2 regions of the Corynebacterium freiburgense genome follow, and region 2 is predicted to be linked to the other one. Evidence: predicted binding sites of a transcription regulator. Region 2 holds the regulator's gene; the other holds the start of a gene.
The links. Region 2 encodes LexA, which represses DNA repair genes until DNA is damaged. Its sites were predicted from a motif close to CGAACANNTGTTCG; they were not measured.
Positions count from the first base shown of each region.

Region 1: CFREI_RS09765 (HNH endonuclease signature motif containing protein) is a predicted target of LexA. The motif match lies at 3,053-3,066, and genes of this name have one in related genera.

Region 1 covers NZ_CP047355.1:2,159,121-2,167,766, reverse strand. The annotation lists gene CFREI_RS09785 (deoxyguanosinetriphosphate triphosphohydrolase) at 1-684, shown strand, start outside; gene CFREI_RS09780 (MFS transporter) at 767-1,984, shown strand; gene CFREI_RS09775 (ArsR/SmtB family transcription factor) at 2,013-2,372, shown strand; gene CFREI_RS09770 (guanyl-specific ribonuclease) at 2,413-2,919, opposite strand; gene CFREI_RS09765 (HNH endonuclease signature motif containing protein) at 3,210-4,421, shown strand; gene dnaG (DNA primase) at 4,432-6,219, shown strand; gene CFREI_RS09755 (hypothetical protein) at 6,216-6,446, opposite strand; gene betT (choline BCCT transporter BetT) at 6,443-8,326, opposite strand; tRNA gene CFREI_RS09745 (tRNA-Asn) at 8,381-8,453, opposite strand; tRNA gene CFREI_RS09740 (tRNA-Ile) at 8,570-8,643, shown strand.
Region 2 covers NZ_CP047355.1:1,725,483-1,734,128, reverse strand. The annotation lists gene CFREI_RS07835 (1-phosphofructokinase family hexose kinase) at 1-423, opposite strand, end outside; gene CFREI_RS07830 (DeoR/GlpR family DNA-binding transcription regulator) at 420-1,208, opposite strand; gene ptsP (phosphoenolpyruvate--protein phosphotransferase) at 1,449-3,134, shown strand; gene CFREI_RS07820 (PfkB family carbohydrate kinase) at 3,907-4,851, opposite strand; gene sugR (transcriptional regulator SugR) at 4,848-5,627, opposite strand; gene lexA (transcriptional repressor LexA) at 5,780-6,472, opposite strand; gene nrdR (transcriptional regulator NrdR) at 7,238-7,693, shown strand; gene hrpA (ATP-dependent RNA helicase HrpA) at 7,746-8,646, opposite strand, start outside.

The sequences.
Region 1 (8,646 bases), 430 kb from region 2:
AGTAGTGGTGTGCAGCCTCCGGTAGAGGGGCAGATTATGGATTGGTCCGATGATGTTGCCTATTCCGTTCATGATGTTGAGGATGGCGTTCTTTCAAATCGAATAGATTTGCGTGTGCTTTGGGATCTTGTGGAGCTGGTTGCGCTCGCGGAAAAGGGTTCGCGGGCTTTTGGCGGAGATCAAAACGAACTCATTGAAGCCGCAGCCCGATTGCGGCAATTGGAAGTAGTGTCCGCAGCGGCGGACTATGACGCCAGTTTAGGAAAAGTAGCGGCGCTCAAGGCGTTAACGTCCGAACTTGTGGGCAGGTTTGTGTCTGCAACTATTGCTGCAACTCGCAAATCTGGTCAGGTATTAGGAAGGCATTCTGGGATATTGGTGGTGCCACCGCAGGCGCTGGCAGAGGTAACGCTTTTAAAGACCATTGCGGTGCTTTATGTTATGGAGGATCCCGGGCATTTGCGCAGGCAGGACCGGCAACGGGAGCAGATTCGATTGGTATATGAATATTTGGCAATGGGGGCGCCGGGAACACTAGATCCCATGTTTCGGCCATGGTTTGATGCAGCGGCAAATGATGCACAACGGCAACGCGTGATTATTGATCAAATCGCTTCTATGACCGAATCGAGATTGCAGCGTGTGTATAAGGAAGCGGTGGCAATTTCCGGATTTTTTGAATAATTCTCTTGCGGTGAAGCTAGGTTAGGTTTACCATCAGTCAATATGTGCATACGGGTGCACATATTGGTTGAAAGGTTTCGCTATGCTTGCCCCACTTCGTCATCGCACGTACCGACGCCTCTTTGCTGCACAAATTGTCGCCTTGATTGGCACCGGGCTGCTTACCGTCGCTCTCGGGTTATTGGCCTATGATTTCGCAGGTAGCCAGGCCGGTCAGGTGCTTGCCATAGCGCTGACCATAAAAATCTGTATGTATGTTTGCGCCGCGCCCATAGTGAGTTCATGGTTTCAGCGCGCCCCTACTGCCGCCGTCCTTATAGGTGCTGACGCCCTGCGCATCGGCATTGCATTAATGCTGCCGTTTGTAGACACTCAGTGGGAACTGTATGCCGCTATTGCGGTATTGCAATTAGCTTCAGCAACTTTTACTCCGGCATTCCAGGCTACAATTCCGCGGGTAATTGCGGATGAAGACGAATACACCGCAGCCCTATCGCTATCCCGGCTGGCATATGACCTTGAAGCACTGCTCAGCCCAATGCTTGCCGCCGCAGCATTACTTGTAATGACCTACCACGGACTTTTTATGGGTACCGCCCTCGGGTTCCTTGGCTCGCTGTTATTCGTTGCCTCCGTTATCCCGCAACTACCCAAAGGCTACAAAAGTAAAAAGCACAGTCTAGGCGGCATTAGCACTATGGTCCGCACGCCACACTTACGACGCCTCCTCTGGCTTAATATTGCAATCGCCGCCCCAATGGCCATGGTATTGGTAAATACCGTTGTTATTATGCGAACCGTATTTCAGCGTAACGACGCCGCGGTCGCTTGGCTGCTCGCAGTCTTCGGGGCTGGCTCAATGGGGGTGGCCTTCCTTATGCCAAAAATTCGCGAACGCTACGGTGATTTTCCCGTGATGTGGGCGGGGGCCGCGGCGTCGATAAGCGGAATGGTGGTGCTCTACCTCACCCTGATTTTGCACTGGGAATGGTTACTCTGGATTATCTGGCCCGTGCTCGGTGCTGCCCTTTCCGCAATGCAAACCCCAATCGGGCAAATCCTGCGGAAATACACGCCTGAAGCGGAACTCGGACAAGTGTTTGCGGCGCAATTTTCCTTAAGTCATGCGTGCTACCTGGTAACCTACCCACTTGCCGGCTGGCTCGGCGCCACCATGGGACTTTCCTGGGCCACACTAGTGTTGATAATTATTGGTTTGTTCGGCACAATGCTTAGCGTTAATACCCGAGAGGCCGCGCCAAAATTGGAACCAGTGGGTACACTCAATTCAACACGTTGAACTTTTTAATCCAATGGAAGTGAACTGAATGGAAATGCACGAAACCCTTATCGAACCATCGTTTGTTCACGACCTCGAAGCATCTCCAAAACTCCTCGAATCCGCCTCCAATACCCTCAAACTCCTAGCCGAACCCACCCGACTCCACCTCCTATGGCTCCTTACCGAAGACGAACATAGCGTCGCCGAACTCGTTGCCGCCACCGGCGCTAACCGCACGGTTGTTAGCCAACACCTTGCCAAACTCCGCCTCGGCGGGCTCGTCGAATGCCGCAAAGTTGGACGAAATGTTATCTATAGCGTCCTCGACGGGCACCTTAGCCGCTTAGTACTGGAAAGCCTTAACCACGCCGACCACCTTATTACCGGCGAACCAACCCACAGCTAGCGGTTAGGCGATCTGGTTTGTCGAGTGGTTGGAGTGCGTGCTAGTTCTCGGCATCGGGAATAACGCAAAAACTCTCATAATGGTCGTCTGTGTAATACCAAGTATCCGGATCCTGTTTCGAGCCCCCACCCACAACAATCCTGCGCTCCCCACGATGATTTACACCCGGAGTATCCACTGTGTACTCCCGGTAGAAACTACTTTTCTCTTTCGGTAAAATCCGCTCATAATTGCCAAAATGCTTACCATCAATGCCAGGATGTTCGAACGGGCCGCCCGCTAAAATATCGTCAATTACATCATTGGCTTGATCCGGAAGTGTGTTTACAGGGCATGAAGGTAGCCCGCTCCGGTTGGCCTTAAAGTTACTGGTGGCCTGGTCTTTCTGTTTTGGTTGGTTGTCCTGTGGGGCGGATGATTGCGTGACTTGGTTGGATTGCGTGGTGGATTGGGTGCCGTTATTTTGCGAAAGATCTATGCCTAACCACGCCGCAGCAATAACTAATACTGCGCCACCAATGCTTTGAAGCACGCGATTCCGTTTCATGTTTACAAGTGTATGTGTGGGAGATCTTCATTGGATATTCTAGGCCGCGATTGTGGCTTATTTTGGGGTGGTTCGGTATTAGATACATGGTTTTTATTTGAGGTTTATGGGCGGGAAAACTGATTTAAGGGCTCGAATATATGTGCTTTTTAGTAAAAAAGTAGCGTGGTTAGTTTTTGTTACCAATTTGGGGGTAGGTAGCGTGGAGCTTGGTTAAATTATCTGTTAAAATGGGTCTTAGATTCAGGGTCGGGAATTTACTTCTTATTGTTAGGGGGTGAAGGCGGAAAATGTCTAATTTTATGGTCGCTTATAGTGATAACCCATTGGCAATACGTGCGCTGGAAAAGAACTACAACGATATTATGGACCATATTGCACAACAGCCTGACCTGCAGGTAGCGGATTGTTCTATGCATGCAGAAAAACAAGCTCAATTAGCGCAAACCAGTGTGGCAATTGAGCGGGATTGGGTGCTTATTATTGATATGCTTCTGCGTCACCTCCCACAATTTTTAGAAGCCGCACTGTATTACCGGCATATGACGTTTTATCATTTGCGGGGAATACTGAAATGCACTGAGCATTTAGGTGACGATCATGAAATATGGGGCGAATTAGATGCCGCATTAGCTCAACATGTTCAACCAATACGTGATCAGCAAGCGTTACCGCGCCCGGAAAGCATTAAGCGTTGGGTAAAAAACTTTCTGCTTGCACAAAGCGCAAAACAAACACAAAAAGAAACGACAATTCTTGCGCCGAGCATGCAAGTTAAAGGAACCGCAACACCTGGAATGCGGCGTGTTGAGATAGTCTTGCCAGCGGCTGAGGCGACCCTGTTTGAACAAACCATAGCCAAAGTGGATAAAGACGTCTGCACGGCAATAATGGCGCTCGTAAACGGGACAGCACAAAACGTAAAACTTGAACTCTATGGAACAGTGGCGCCACCAGAAGATCTTCAGCCTCACTACCTTGCTGGTGCGGGAGTCCTTCAAGGGAAAACAGCGCTCTTCGAATCTGCGGAAATAATCTGGCGTGACGCAATTGCAGTGGCTCAAGAATGCCATGAGCATTATCGCCCCGGTGCAGCAATAAAACGAGTCCTGGAATTGCGTGACGGAACTTGCCGGTTCCCTGGATGCGAAAAACCAGCAGAGTTTTGCGATAAAGACCATGTGATTGACTATCGCAGTGGTGGGTGGACCTCACTGTCGAATATGCAATGTCTTTGCCGGCACCATCACAATATGAAAACAGGTGGCAGGGCACGATGCGAAATAGCAGTTGATGGAACCTGTACGTGGCAGATAGGGGACATCACTACGATCACGACTCCACAAGGTCCACTTGCAGGAATTAGAGGAACGTCCAAAGGCAAAACAAGGAGGCCGGGAAAGCATGAACCGGATGGCGCAAAAGCTGATAGATTTAGACAAACATTTGCTCAAGAGAAGCGGCGCAGACTCAAGCAATACAGAAAACCGAGAGGGCGCTAAGGTATAGGGCATGGCAAAAGGAAGAATCCCAGATTCGGATATTGCAGCGATACGGGAACGTACCCCCATCGAAGAAATCGTTGGGGAATACGTGCAGCTCAAACCTGCCGGTGCGGATTCACTCAAAGGGCTTTCGCCATTTAAAGATGAAAAAACCCCATCATTTCATGTGCGTCCAAACCGTGGGTATTTTCACTGCTTTTCATCAGGCGAAGGTGGAGACGTATTTACGTTCCTTATGAAAATGGAGCATGTTTCCTTCCCCGAAGCCGTGGAAATCTGTGCGGAAAAAATCGGATACCGCATTAATTATCAAGGGGCTACTAGGCGCGAAGAGCCAGGAACGCGTCAGCGTCTTATTGCGGCCAATAAAGCGGTCCACAGTTTCTATATGGAGCAATTAGAAACCCCTCAAGCAGCAAAGGCGAGGGAGTTTCTTACCGAACGAGGGCTCTCAGCAGCTGATGCACATAAGTTTGGTTGTGGTTATGCTCCGGAAGGCTGGGATGTAGCTACCAAGCATCTCCTCCGCAAAGGATTCACCTACCAAGAACTTGAGGCCGCAGGCATTTCTAAAATGGGTCGCCGTGGGCCCATCGATCGGTTTCATCGACGCCTGCTGTGGCCAATCCGAAATTTAGCTGGCGACGTTATTGGGTTCGGCGCACGCAAACTGTTTGAGGATGACAACCTCGGGAAATATATGAACACTCCCGAGACCATGCTTTATAAAAAGTCGCGGGTACTTTTTGGCCTTGATCAAGCGAAAAAGAATATTGCTTCAACGCATCAAGCTGTGGTTGTTGAAGGGTATACCGACGTTATGGCAATGCATGCTGCCGGTATTACTACTGCGGTGGCTGCCTGCGGTACTGCTTTCGGTGAAGAGCACCTACAAATGCTGCGTCGCTTGATGTTGGATGATACGTATTTTCGGGGTGAATTGATCTACACCTTTGATGGCGATGAGGCCGGCAAAAAGGCCGCAATGCGAGCTTTTGAGGGGGATCAGCAATTTACCGGGCAGTCATATGTAGCTGTGGCGCCAGAGGGTATGGATCCATGTGATCTTCGATTGCAGCAGGGGGATGCGGCAGTACGGGACCTTGTAGCAAAGAGGGTTCCAATGTTCGAGTTTGTTATTCGCGCTATGCTGCAGGATTTTTCTTTGGATTCGCCTGATGGTCGGTTGCAGGCATTACGAAGAACTACGCCTGTTGTTGCGGGGATTCGTGATGAAACACTACGAAACGAATACGCGCGTCAATTAGCTGGTTGGGTTGGTTGGCCGGACCCTACGGAAGTACTGCAGCAGGTTCGTCGGGCATGGAAGCCGCAGCGTGTACAGCAACAACAAAAAACTGATCCGAAACTTTGGGCGGAGCGTGAAAGCCTGAAGTTGGCGCTGCAGTATCCGGAGCTAGTTGCTAACTATTTTGATGGGATTCCGGCTGATGCGTATAGCAATGCATCATATCGGGCCATTCGTGAGGCTATTGCGAAAGGCGGTGGAGTAGCCGAAGTAGCTGGGGAAATGCCTGATTTACTAGGCCGGACTTTGGTTTCAGAATTGGCTGTTGAAGAGATTAGGTGCGACCCCGAGCATTTGGCAAAGTATGCGGATAGTGTGCTATCGCGCCTGCAGGAAGTTCGGGTAGGTAATCAGATTGCATTGCTTAAGGGGCAGTTGCAGAGAATGCGGCCTTCTGATGATGAATCAACCTACAGGTCAATGTTTGCTGATTTGGTTGCATTAGAGCAGGCCCGCCGCGAATTATTAGAGAGGGCGTTTGGTTAGTCTTCGTCAGGTTCCAGGATGGTCGTGTCCCGCACTTTGATTTCTTTCATGCGGGGCTGCGGATCAAGCTTATTGGCTATAGCTTTGCGGGTTGCTTTAATTGCGGCTTTTGAGGCTGGTGAATTCACGGCAAAGTTGTAGCCTTTTTTGATTTGCTCGAAACGCTTTCGCCCAGCTTTTGTACCAAGGACGTAGCCTGCAGCTGCGCCAATAACAAATTGGATCATGGTGTTCCTTTCCGTTCCGCTTCCACTCGATCAAGGATAACGCTAATAAGTTCGTCGGTTTCAAAGCCGTAGATGTCAATGTCGCCAAGGTGAAGCTCAAAGTAGGGGTCTTCGCGATCCAAACTATAACCGGCAAGTGCGGGAATGTCGCCTTGTATTGGAACAATCGAAAGTGATTTCTCACCGAAATTGAGGGTGAGTGTGGTTGGGAAGGCGTCTGTGGTGGTCACGGCCGCCGGAAAGTTTTGTGCTGACAGTTCCTTTGCGACGTCGTTAAGCGCGGGCAGGGCAATATTGTTTAGGTAGTGCTGTGCTTTCGTAGCATTCGGCCAGTCGAAAGAGCGGGCGAGGCGGCGGCGCCAGTCGATCGGTGATTGGGGTGAAGTTTCGCTGCGAAGTGACCGCCACAAGCTAATCATAAGTGGGTACATGAACAGCGTAAACGGCAAACCCATGACGATCGTTGCGGATTGGGCTGTGGAGACACCGTCGATACGGAGCATGACCAGAGTAAGCAAGCCAATTAAAATGGACCAAACGATGCGTGACCAGCGGGGACCGTCGCTACGATTGTCAATGCGAGATGTGAAATTGGACATGACCAGTGCGCCGGAATCCGCAGAAGTGATATACAGCAAAAGTCCGATCATAGTGGTCAAACCAATAAGCCAAAAGCCGCCAGGATAATCAAGCAGTAGGTCATAAAAGCCACGCTGGGGGGCTTCCATAGCCATTTTTCCGAATGTGTCGTCGCCATTTCGAACGCGGTCGAGTGCGGCATTCCCAAAAAAGCTCATCCACATCAAAATAAAGATAAATGGGATGGTCAGTGTGCCAAACACGAATTGACGTAATGTCCGTCCGCGAGAAATTCTGGCGAGGAAGAGCCCGACAAAAGGCGCCCAGGCAACCCACCAAGCCCAGAAGAAGAGCGTCCAACTAGCAAACCATTGGCGGGTGTGTTCGGGGGTGTCGGAGTATGCGTATGTGTCCAAAGTCCAATCTGCAAACCTCGCAATATAATCGCCAAGGTTTGCTACAAACGCGTCAAGGAGGAAGGAAGTTTTGCCTGCAAGGACCACATACAGCATGAGGGTCAACGCAAATAAAATATTGAGTTCGGAGAGTCGCTTAATGCCGCGATCTACGCCTGAGACTGCGGAGATACCAGCCACAAAAACACTAAAAATAATAAGGGCGGATTGGACGATAATGCCTTCCTCCCAGCCGAATAGCAGTTTGAGGCCATAGTTGAGTTGGACTACGCCAATGCCCAGGGAGGCGGCAATGCCAAAAATTGTGCCAAGGGTGGCGGCAATATCGACTGAATACCCAAATGCGCCTTGTACGCGTTTGCCAAAGAGAGGGTAAAGTGCGGAGCGCAGTGTAAGCGGCATATTCCAGCGAAACGCAAAAAAACCGAAGGACATACCTAAGAGGGCGTAGAGTGCCCAGCCGGAGATTCCGTAGTGAAATAGTGCGAAGACTACTGCGTTTTCTGCGGCCTCTCGGGTTTCTCCGGGGCCTTGGGGTGGGGAATAGTATTGAGTTACGGGTTCGGCAACAGAGAAAAACATTAGATCCACGCCAATACCTGCAGCAAAGAGCATTGCCGACCAAGAAAACAAACTGAATTGTGGGCGGGAATCATCTGGACCGAGGCGAAGATTGCCCATGCTTGAGCAAGCAATAACAACTACAAAAACTACGGCAATAGTTGCGGTTAGTACGTAAAACCAGCCAAGTTTTTCGGCGATAAGCGTGGTAACGGCATGGAGTGCGGCTTCAGCGGAGTCGTGGCCAAAGAATGCCCATGCAGTCAATCCGATAATGCCTAGGAGTGTAATGCTGAAAACCGGAACGTTCAGGCGCTGAGGCATAGTGTTTCCTAACGGTCGGCAGCAAAAAACCCCGTGAAGCTCACGGGGTCCAAGCTCCCCCAACTGGACTCGAACCAGTAACCCTTCGATTAACAGTCGAATGCTCTGCCAATTGAGCTATGGGGGAATGTTTCCAACGAGAAGTAACTATATAGTGGGGTGGGTGGCAGTGCAAATTGGCTGGTAAAGGCTGGTTTGGAAAGTCAGTTTTTCATCAAGGCAAAGAAGTATTAAGCTCTTAGCGGGGCTATAGCTCAGTCGGTTAGAGCCGCGGACTCATAATCCGCTGGTCGCGGGTTCGAGCCCCGCTGGCCCCACAA
Region 2 (8,646 bases):
AATGCCTTGAGGTAGAGAACCCGCGAGTACGATTGCATGTGCACGGGGGGCGGCGTCGAGAAGCGAATCCTGGAGTGCGCGGAGGTCGTGAGCTGAAAGAGTTGGTCCGGGACCATTGAGTTTTGTGGTTTCACCGGTGGGGCTAGTCACAGTGGTGTTTGTACGCACTGTGCCAGCAATCGGGGTTGCTAGATACGGTAAAGCTTGCTGTTTAACGAGACGCAAAAACGGGTCATTGGTGCCACACGGAAACACTGCAAGCGTTTCCACATTTGCATTTACACAGGCTTGGGAAACATTAATACCCTTACCACCAGCAACACTGGACACGCTTTCGGCACGTTGCACGGTACCGGGCCGCAATGTTTCTGGAAGAACAAGGGTTTGGTCAATACTGGGATTTGGGGTGAGGGTGAGGATCACGGTTGGACCACCTCAATTTTGTGGGAGCGGAGAAGAGAGAGGAATTTAGGTGAAGCGTTGGAATCGGTAACCACGATGTCAATATCGTCAAGGTCTGCAAATGTGACCAGGAAATCCTGGTTAAACTTTGAGGAATCACACAGAACCACAACTTGTGAAGCTTGGCGCACCATCGCTTGTTTTACCGCAGCCGCTGTGGGGTCTGGGGTGGAAAGTCCATGCTGAGCAGAAATGGCATTGGTACCTAGAAACGCAATATCTGCGCGCAAAGAATCAAGTGTTTGTACCGCTTGTTGCCCGATTACGGCACGAGTAAACGTGCGCATTGGGCCGCCGAGCAGATTTATACCCGGAACTCCTGCAATAGAAAGTGTCATTGCGGCAGGCAAGGAGTTTGTAACGACCGTCCAACGTTGATCACGATAATGCTGAGTCATAGCTGCTGCAAACGCTGCTGTAGTGGTTCCAGCATCCAAAAACATACTGCCTGAGGTGGCCGGAAGTAGCCGCAGTGCGGCATGTGCAATAGCCTTCTTTTCGGGTGCATAACGCAAAAAAGCTTGCGCAAAGCTGGGTTCCTGAGCTGCAGGTTCATTATGTTGAAGAGGGGCCACCGCACCACCATGAACACGATGAACAAGGTTATCGGCTTCTAATGCTTTAAGATCACGCCTGATTGTTTCTTGGGTCACATCAAAACGAAGTGCGAGTTCTGCCACGCTTGAATGCCCATGGGTCGCCGTTGTATTGGCAATTTCCGAACGGCGCTGTGCAACTGTGAACATGCTCACCTCCAAGTGTGCTTTGGAAAACCAACATATCGGAACATTTTTGGTGTGGGAATATCCGATTTATTGGAAAACCCTTGATAGCTACGTTGATTTTTGTGGCTTCTATTTCTGTTTACGCCCACTAGTGTGGGTTTGTCAACATTGAAATGTCTGATTGGTTACGGACGTGTTGGGAAAATGATGTTAGGCTAGGAAAGATAATGCAAGTGACGAGCATGGTAGGGAAAAGCAAAAGTGACTAAAGACACAGTTTTTAAGGGCACTGCGGTTGTGCCCGGTGTGAGCTACGCCGAAGCAGTGTGGATCCGTCCCCGACCACAACTTCCACAAGCTGGCGCAGTTGTTGCAGAATCGGAACGTGAAGCCGAATTTGAACGCTTCCTAAAAGCGGCTGATACAGTTGCCGATCGCCTCACCGAACGTTCCAATGCTGCTGTCGGTGCGGCAAGTGAAGTGCTTGCTGCAACAGCGGGAATGGTGCGAGATCGTGGTTGGCGAAAAGCCGTAAAAAAGGGCATTACAGGTGGGCATCCAGCGGATTATGCGATTGTAACCGCAACAACAAAATTCATTACCCAATTTGAAGCAGTGGGCGGCGTGATGGCTGAGCGGGTCACAGATCTCCGTGATATCCGCGACCGTGTTATTGCTGAACTTCGTGGTGAAGAGGAACCTGGTCTGCCTCAAGTCACTGGCGAGGTAGTGCTTTTTGCAGACGATCTATCACCAGCCGACACCGCAGCATTAGATACCACTCGCTTTACCGCTCTTGTAACTGAACTGGGCGGCCCCACAAGCCATACCGCCATTATTGCCCGCCAGCTAAATGTGCCATGTATCGTGGCCGCAGGCGAGAAAATTAAAAGCATTCAGCCGGGCGAAATGGTCATGGTTGATGGTGCTTTGGGAACTATCACACTTAATGCGGATCCGGAAGTGGCCAAAACAGCGGTTTCCGAATCCAAGCTTATGGCGGCCCGAGTAGCGCAATGGCGTGGACCGGGTAAAACGAAAGATGGCCATCCAGTTCAGCTCCTAGCGAATGTGCAGGACGGAAATGCTGCTCGGGCAGCAAATGCTAGTGAAGCAGAGGGAATTGGATTATTCCGAACGGAAATATGCTTCCTTTCAGCAACAACTGAGCCGAGTGTAGAAGAACAAGCAGCCGTATACCGCAAAGTACTTGAGGCATTTCCAGAGTCGAAGGTGGTCGTACGCTCGCTCGACGCAGGCTCGGACAAGCCTGTCGCGTTTGCCAATATGGCTGATGAGATGAACCCTGCCCTTGGTGTTCGAGGCCTTCGTGTGGCTCGTGCGAATGAACCATTGCTGACTCGTCAACTCGATGCAATTGCACTTGCAGTAAAAGAATCTAATAGAAGCGAAGATGCCCCGATCTGGGTAATGGCACCAATGGTTGCCACTGCTCGGGAAGCACAATGGTTCGCTGGTCTTTGTGAAGAACGTGGACTCATTGCCGGAGCAATGATTGAAGTGCCAGCGGCAGCGCTGATGGCAGACAAGATTATGCCGCATCTTTCGTTTGTTTCCATTGGTACAAACGATCTCACGCAATACACCATGGCCGCTGACCGTATGTCGCCACAACTGGCATACCTTACTGATCCATGGCAACCAGCAGTGCTTAGGCTCATCGCGCACACGTGTAAGGAAGGAGAACGTTTTGACACTGCTGTAGGTGTTTGTGGCGAAGCTGCAGCAGACCCACTACTTGCTTGCGTACTTACTGGCCTTGGAGTCAAGTCTCTCTCCGCAGCAAGCGCTGCCATTGCAGGTGTGGGCGCTCAATTAGCAGCAGTCGACTTGGAAACCTGCAAACAAGCAGCCGAAGCTGCACTTAACTCTGAGGGAGCAACCGAGGCTCGCGCGGCGGTACGAGAAATCATCCAACCGAAATAACGCGTAAGCATTCAACTTCCAGGTTTTAAGCCCCCAAACCCACTTTTCTTGAGGTTTGGAGGGCTAGGCGTTGGTTTGGGTGCACTTGATGTAGTTGTTTTTTGGGACCAGGGGTTTGTTGTCGCTGGTTTCCCTGGCGGGTGGGGGTGGTTTGCCAGAGTTTTTGGGATGGGTGGGCTGGTTTTTGGGGTGTTTGAGCCGCTTTAGCTGGGGTTTGGCTGGTTTTGCCGGCGGGTGGGCTGGTTTTGCCAAGGTATTCGCTGGTTTCCCCGGGCGTTTGATAGGCCCATCCTATTGAACTAGTGATGTTTTTATTGCTAATGTCGCAGATTCCATAAAACAGGCCCGTTCCGGTGGGATTTGTGACAACAGCCCATATTGCACACAACCGTTGACCTGGGGTTTGTCACAGATTCCATAAAAACAACGAAAAAAATGGAATCTGTGACAGGATCCCTACCTATCGTGTCACAAATTCCATAAAAACAACGAAAAAAATGGAATCTGTGACAACCCGCCCAACCAGCAGCCTAAAAAGACCGGCCGGCGCCCAAAGATCAAACATTTCCCAACCAGATCCAACGAAATCCCATGTAACCGGACGCACACAACCAAACCACCGGCCACAACACCCATAAAAACGAGCCCTGAGCAAGTTGTTCCCCAGGCCACCCCTGGTGAAATCTGTGACAGCATGACCAGACCAGCTTCAAGTCCCAGTGCAACCCAACAAACGGGGAGCAGTTCACATTGTGGGTTTAGCCATTATGGGTTAGCGCAGCCGAGAATATTGTACTGATTCGAGACGAAGTAAATTCGGCGTAGGAATAAAATTGTCCCATTCGCTTCCTTGAGCATGGCTATATGCTAGAGCGGTAGAAATCCGAGCTTCTGCAGTGACATTTTTCGCAGCTGCGAGTAAATAACCAGCTAAAAAGCTTTCTTTATAGTGAATACTTTGGTGCCCAGGCTGGCCATCAATTCGGCAATTCCATGCACCGTCACGATTGACCAACAGTGCGTAGTTGCGCGAACATTGGATCAGTATTTCTGGAACGTCCGAGGAAAAGAGTTCATCTACAGTGGCAAGGATCGTGGCGTCATTGGCTTCTGCCAGTGATGTTGAAGTCAGGTCTTCAAGATCACTGAGACTGAGTGCAAATGTGTGTGGATGTGCGACAGCCAATTGTCGGACAAGCGCTTGTATTGCCGCGCCTTCAGTTGAAACGACCACCTTAACAGTCGGATGGTAGAGAGCCAATGCTCGAATAACCTCGACATACCAGGCGGCGGTAGCACTATCGGGTAAAGGACCCCCAAGAAGAACCCATTGGGCTTTTTCAGCTAAAGTCACAGTGAGATCCCGCAACAGTGCTAACTGACTCGGATCAAGGGGCATAGGTGGATCTTTGAGAATAGTGGTACCACCGATCGGGTCTGTTAACGTAAAGTGCATTTGAATGGGACCTGGTACAGGAATAATTTGGTGTGGGGTACCAGTTACCGCCATCAATCGCATATAGTGGCTAATTTCAGGCGCTGGGAACACAGCGAGTACATCGTTTCCGGCTCGATACAGTGTGTGTGCAACATTGACACCAACGCCACCAGGAACTGTGGCGATATCGCTTAAGTTGCAAACTTGATTCGGCCCCAATTCATGTGACGAATTTGCTGTACGATCAAGGGAGGGGACGGGGGTAAGGGTAAGTATCATTCGGCTAAAACTACCTGAATTTCTCGATCTCGAAGTGAATTTACAAAGGATTCAGGTGCGCCTGCATCGGTAATTACGACGTCGATATCGTCAACTCCTGCGAAACTTACTAAATAATCGCACCCCATTTTGGTGGAATCGCACAGCACAATTACTTTATTTGCATTTGTAATCATGGCGCGTTTTACAGCTGCTTCTTGAGAGTCTGCTGTAGAAAGACCGTGATCCAACGTCAGTGCATTTGTTCCGATAAACGCAACATCAGCACGCATTAATGCTAGTGTACGTAGCGCGGTATCTCCCACTACTGCCTGGGTAATTGCTCGTACGCTGCCGCCCAGAAGTTGAACCTCTTCCAGTCCGGAGGAGGCGAGCTGCATAGCAATAGGGAGACAGTTTGTAACAATTGACCATTGTTTGGCATTTGGCCGGTCAGCAATGAGTTCAGCTAGTGCCGCAAGCGTTGTACCAGCGTCAAGGAACATGCCACCTTGTGGTTCTGGGAGGAATTCTAAAGCGGCGCGCGCAATGGCGGATTTCGCAGTCGAGGCGGATTTTGCTCTCGCATCTACGGTAAATTCTGTGGTTTGAAAATTCTGACTTGCTACGGCGCCTCCATGGACGCGATGAACTGAACCTTCAGAATCTAAAACGGCGAGGTCGCGACGAATGGTTTCTGCGGTGACGTCGAAACGAGCAGCCAATTCGGTGACGTTAACGCGTCCTTCTACAGCAGTGAGTGATGCAATTTGGCGTCTGCGCTCTTCGGCGTACATGCAAAACCTCAATTCGGAAAATCAACGTGGGTTTTATGCCCGTTTCTTCGACTAAGTTTCGCACGAAGTGAAGCCCAAATGGGCATTCGGAGACCAAATTCGGATAAAAACCCACAAATGTGGGGGTAATTTAGCCTCCGGATGCCCGATTATTAGATTTTCCGAATCAAGGAAACGACAATGCCAAGAATTTCTGCTTCTTCGCCCGAGATCGGTGAGAAAGCGTCATTATGTGGCAAAAGCCAAACTCCAGTGGAATCCTTGTGGAATTCTTTGACGGTGGCTTCACCATCAATCATTGCGGCTACAAACTGGCCTTGCTCGGCTACAGGTTGGGAGCGTAAAACGACCCAGTCGCCGTCGAGAATGCCAGCATCTTTCATTGATTCGCCAATAACTTGGAGCATAAATAAGTCGCCGTCACCTACGATTGATGAAGGCATAGGGAAGTAGTCTTCGACGTTTTCCTCGGCGAGAATTGGGCTACCCGCAGCGATGGTCCCCACAACCGGAATAAATTGTGCCTCGTTTGTCTCTTCCTCGTAGGGGTTTTCCATATCCTTTGGACGTGGTTTTGGCCCAGCCTTTGGAGGAACAGCGCCTGGGAGATGCCGAACATCTACGGCGCGAGGTTTATTTGGATCGCGGCGTAAAAAGCCTTTCTTTTCGAGTTCGCGAAGTTGGTAAGCAACAGAAGAAGTAGATTGCAACCCAGCGGCGTCTCCAATTTCGCGAATGCTTGGTGGATAGCCGCGCAGCACAACAGCGTCACGGATGACCTCAAGGATTCGACGTTGCCTATCGGACAAAGAAGACATATCAAGCTTTGGTTGCTTGTTGGTCATAGGGATCAACTCCAATTGGGGAAGTAGTGGGGAATGGGGGAGAGCCCCCATGTGTGACGAAATGTTGGATAGTAAAACGGTGAGCACTAGGTGTCACCTTGAGTGAGGTATTAGACAAACTCAAACTGCAACCTCTTGCTAATTCAGCGTACCTCAAAAAATCGCGAGTTTGGTCGCCTGTTCGAAAAATTCAGGAGATTGCTAAATACGCTTATGTTCGTGAAAATTCATACAGAATATGTATTCTAATTAGAACAAATAAGCGGTCCGCTGTAGTTCAGTTGCTATGTGTAAGTAATATTGCATGCTACTTAAATGTGAAGGCCCAATGTCTCGAAACTGATTTTTGGCAGTATGCTGGCATTATACTCATTCTAAAGGGGGTGGAAAAGGTGGGTGTTGTGGGTATTGAGAAATGTTCTAGAATGTGTTTCTTTAATGGTATGTCAAACATTGTTCGAACGTTTGGCTCGCAAAAATCGACGCTTGATTCAAACTAGCTAAGTTCTTCGCAAGTTCGAATTAATACTGCGCGTAATCTAGTTGCAGACCACCTTTCTTCGGTCGATATAGTGTTCGATATAATAATTGCAGCCAATGGAGATGCTGAGGAATTCCCATTATTAAAATGCAATAGAATAGCAATTGTGCAGGTTTATTCGTGCCATAGTTGATTGGTGACAATCTAATGCTTAACGAACAAAGGGCGTTAAGATAGGAACGTTCCAAGATAAACGTGGTCGGCTTAAGGCGAAAGGGTTCGGAATGCATTGTCCGTTCTGCCAACAACGTGGCTCCCGCGTGATTGATAGTCGTGTAATTGATTCCGGATCGGCCATCCGGAGACGGCGCGAATGCGTGGAGTGTAATGGCCGTTTTACCACTGTTGAAAAGGCAGTTTTGCTGGTGGTTAAGCGTAATGGGGTTACGGAACCGTTTAGCCGTGAGAAGGTGATTACGGGCGTGCGTAGGGCGTGCCAGGGGCGTGATGTGTCTGATGACGCCTTAAAGCGTCTCGCGCAGGAGGTTGAGGAAGCTGTGCGTGCGCATGGGAGTTCTCAGGTAAATGCAAATGAAATCGGGCTGGCGATTCTTGAACCATTGCGCGAGCTGGACGAAGTGGGATATTTACGGTTCGCTTCTGTGTACAAGTCATTTGAAAGCGCGGATGACTTTGAATCCGAAATTCGTCTGATGCGTAGGCGCGCTAGGCAAGAATAATCGTCCATGGTGGATGCTTGGATTAGTGGAGCAGGCATCCGCGGTGGACTCTTTAATGCAGCTTATCTACTGCTTTTTCGATTCTCCGTACGGAAATGGGGTGTGCGGTACCGAGTCGTTGGGCAAATAGGCTGACGCGGAGTTCTTCAATCATCCATCGAATATCTTTTACTGCACGGCTTTTCTCACGCCCTGTGGGGAGTTTCTTTAATTTCGTTTCTAGGTAATTGGTGGCTGCTGTTATGGAATCCTGAAGGTCGGCATCATGATCGGGATCAAGGTCGAGGTTTTCTAGGCGAACGACCATTGCAGCGAGGTAGCGGCGTAGGTGTTGGAGGCGTTGGATACCGTGGATGCTTATCGCATGTGGTGGCAAAAGGAAGTCAAGTTGTTGTTGCATATCGTCAATGGATTCGCCAGTCCATTGGGAAAGCTCATCACGGAGATTTAGGTAATCTACCAGCGCAGGGGCGATTGTTACCACACTCTGCCGGACTAGCCGAGGCACATTCGGTGCGACTTTTTCTTTCAAACGTTTGAATTCTTCGGGGCTTCGCACCGGTCCGCCAGCTTCGAGCATTGCGTCACGAATCGCTGCTACGCGGGCATCTTCAACCAATCCTTTAACCCCTCCATGGGGGTAATTTTCTAAGGCTACGCGCTGCTGCAATGGCAGTCCATTCGACATATTTTTCACATTGACGGTGATTTCGCGCATCAGCATGGTAAGAGTTGCGGTCATCATCGCGGCGTCGGCAGCCGCCTTTGTGGGAAGGACTTGTATCGAGAAACCTTGTGGGGTAGCTACCAGCGCGGGGTAGGTGACTACTTGCTGGCCGTCGACGGTGGAAATGATTTCCTCTTGGATCATGCCCAAGGTTTCATTGGTCCACTGCGTTGCGACGTCGCTTTCGCTGGAGCGTGCTACTTGGCTTACGGAGGCCCGGATTTTG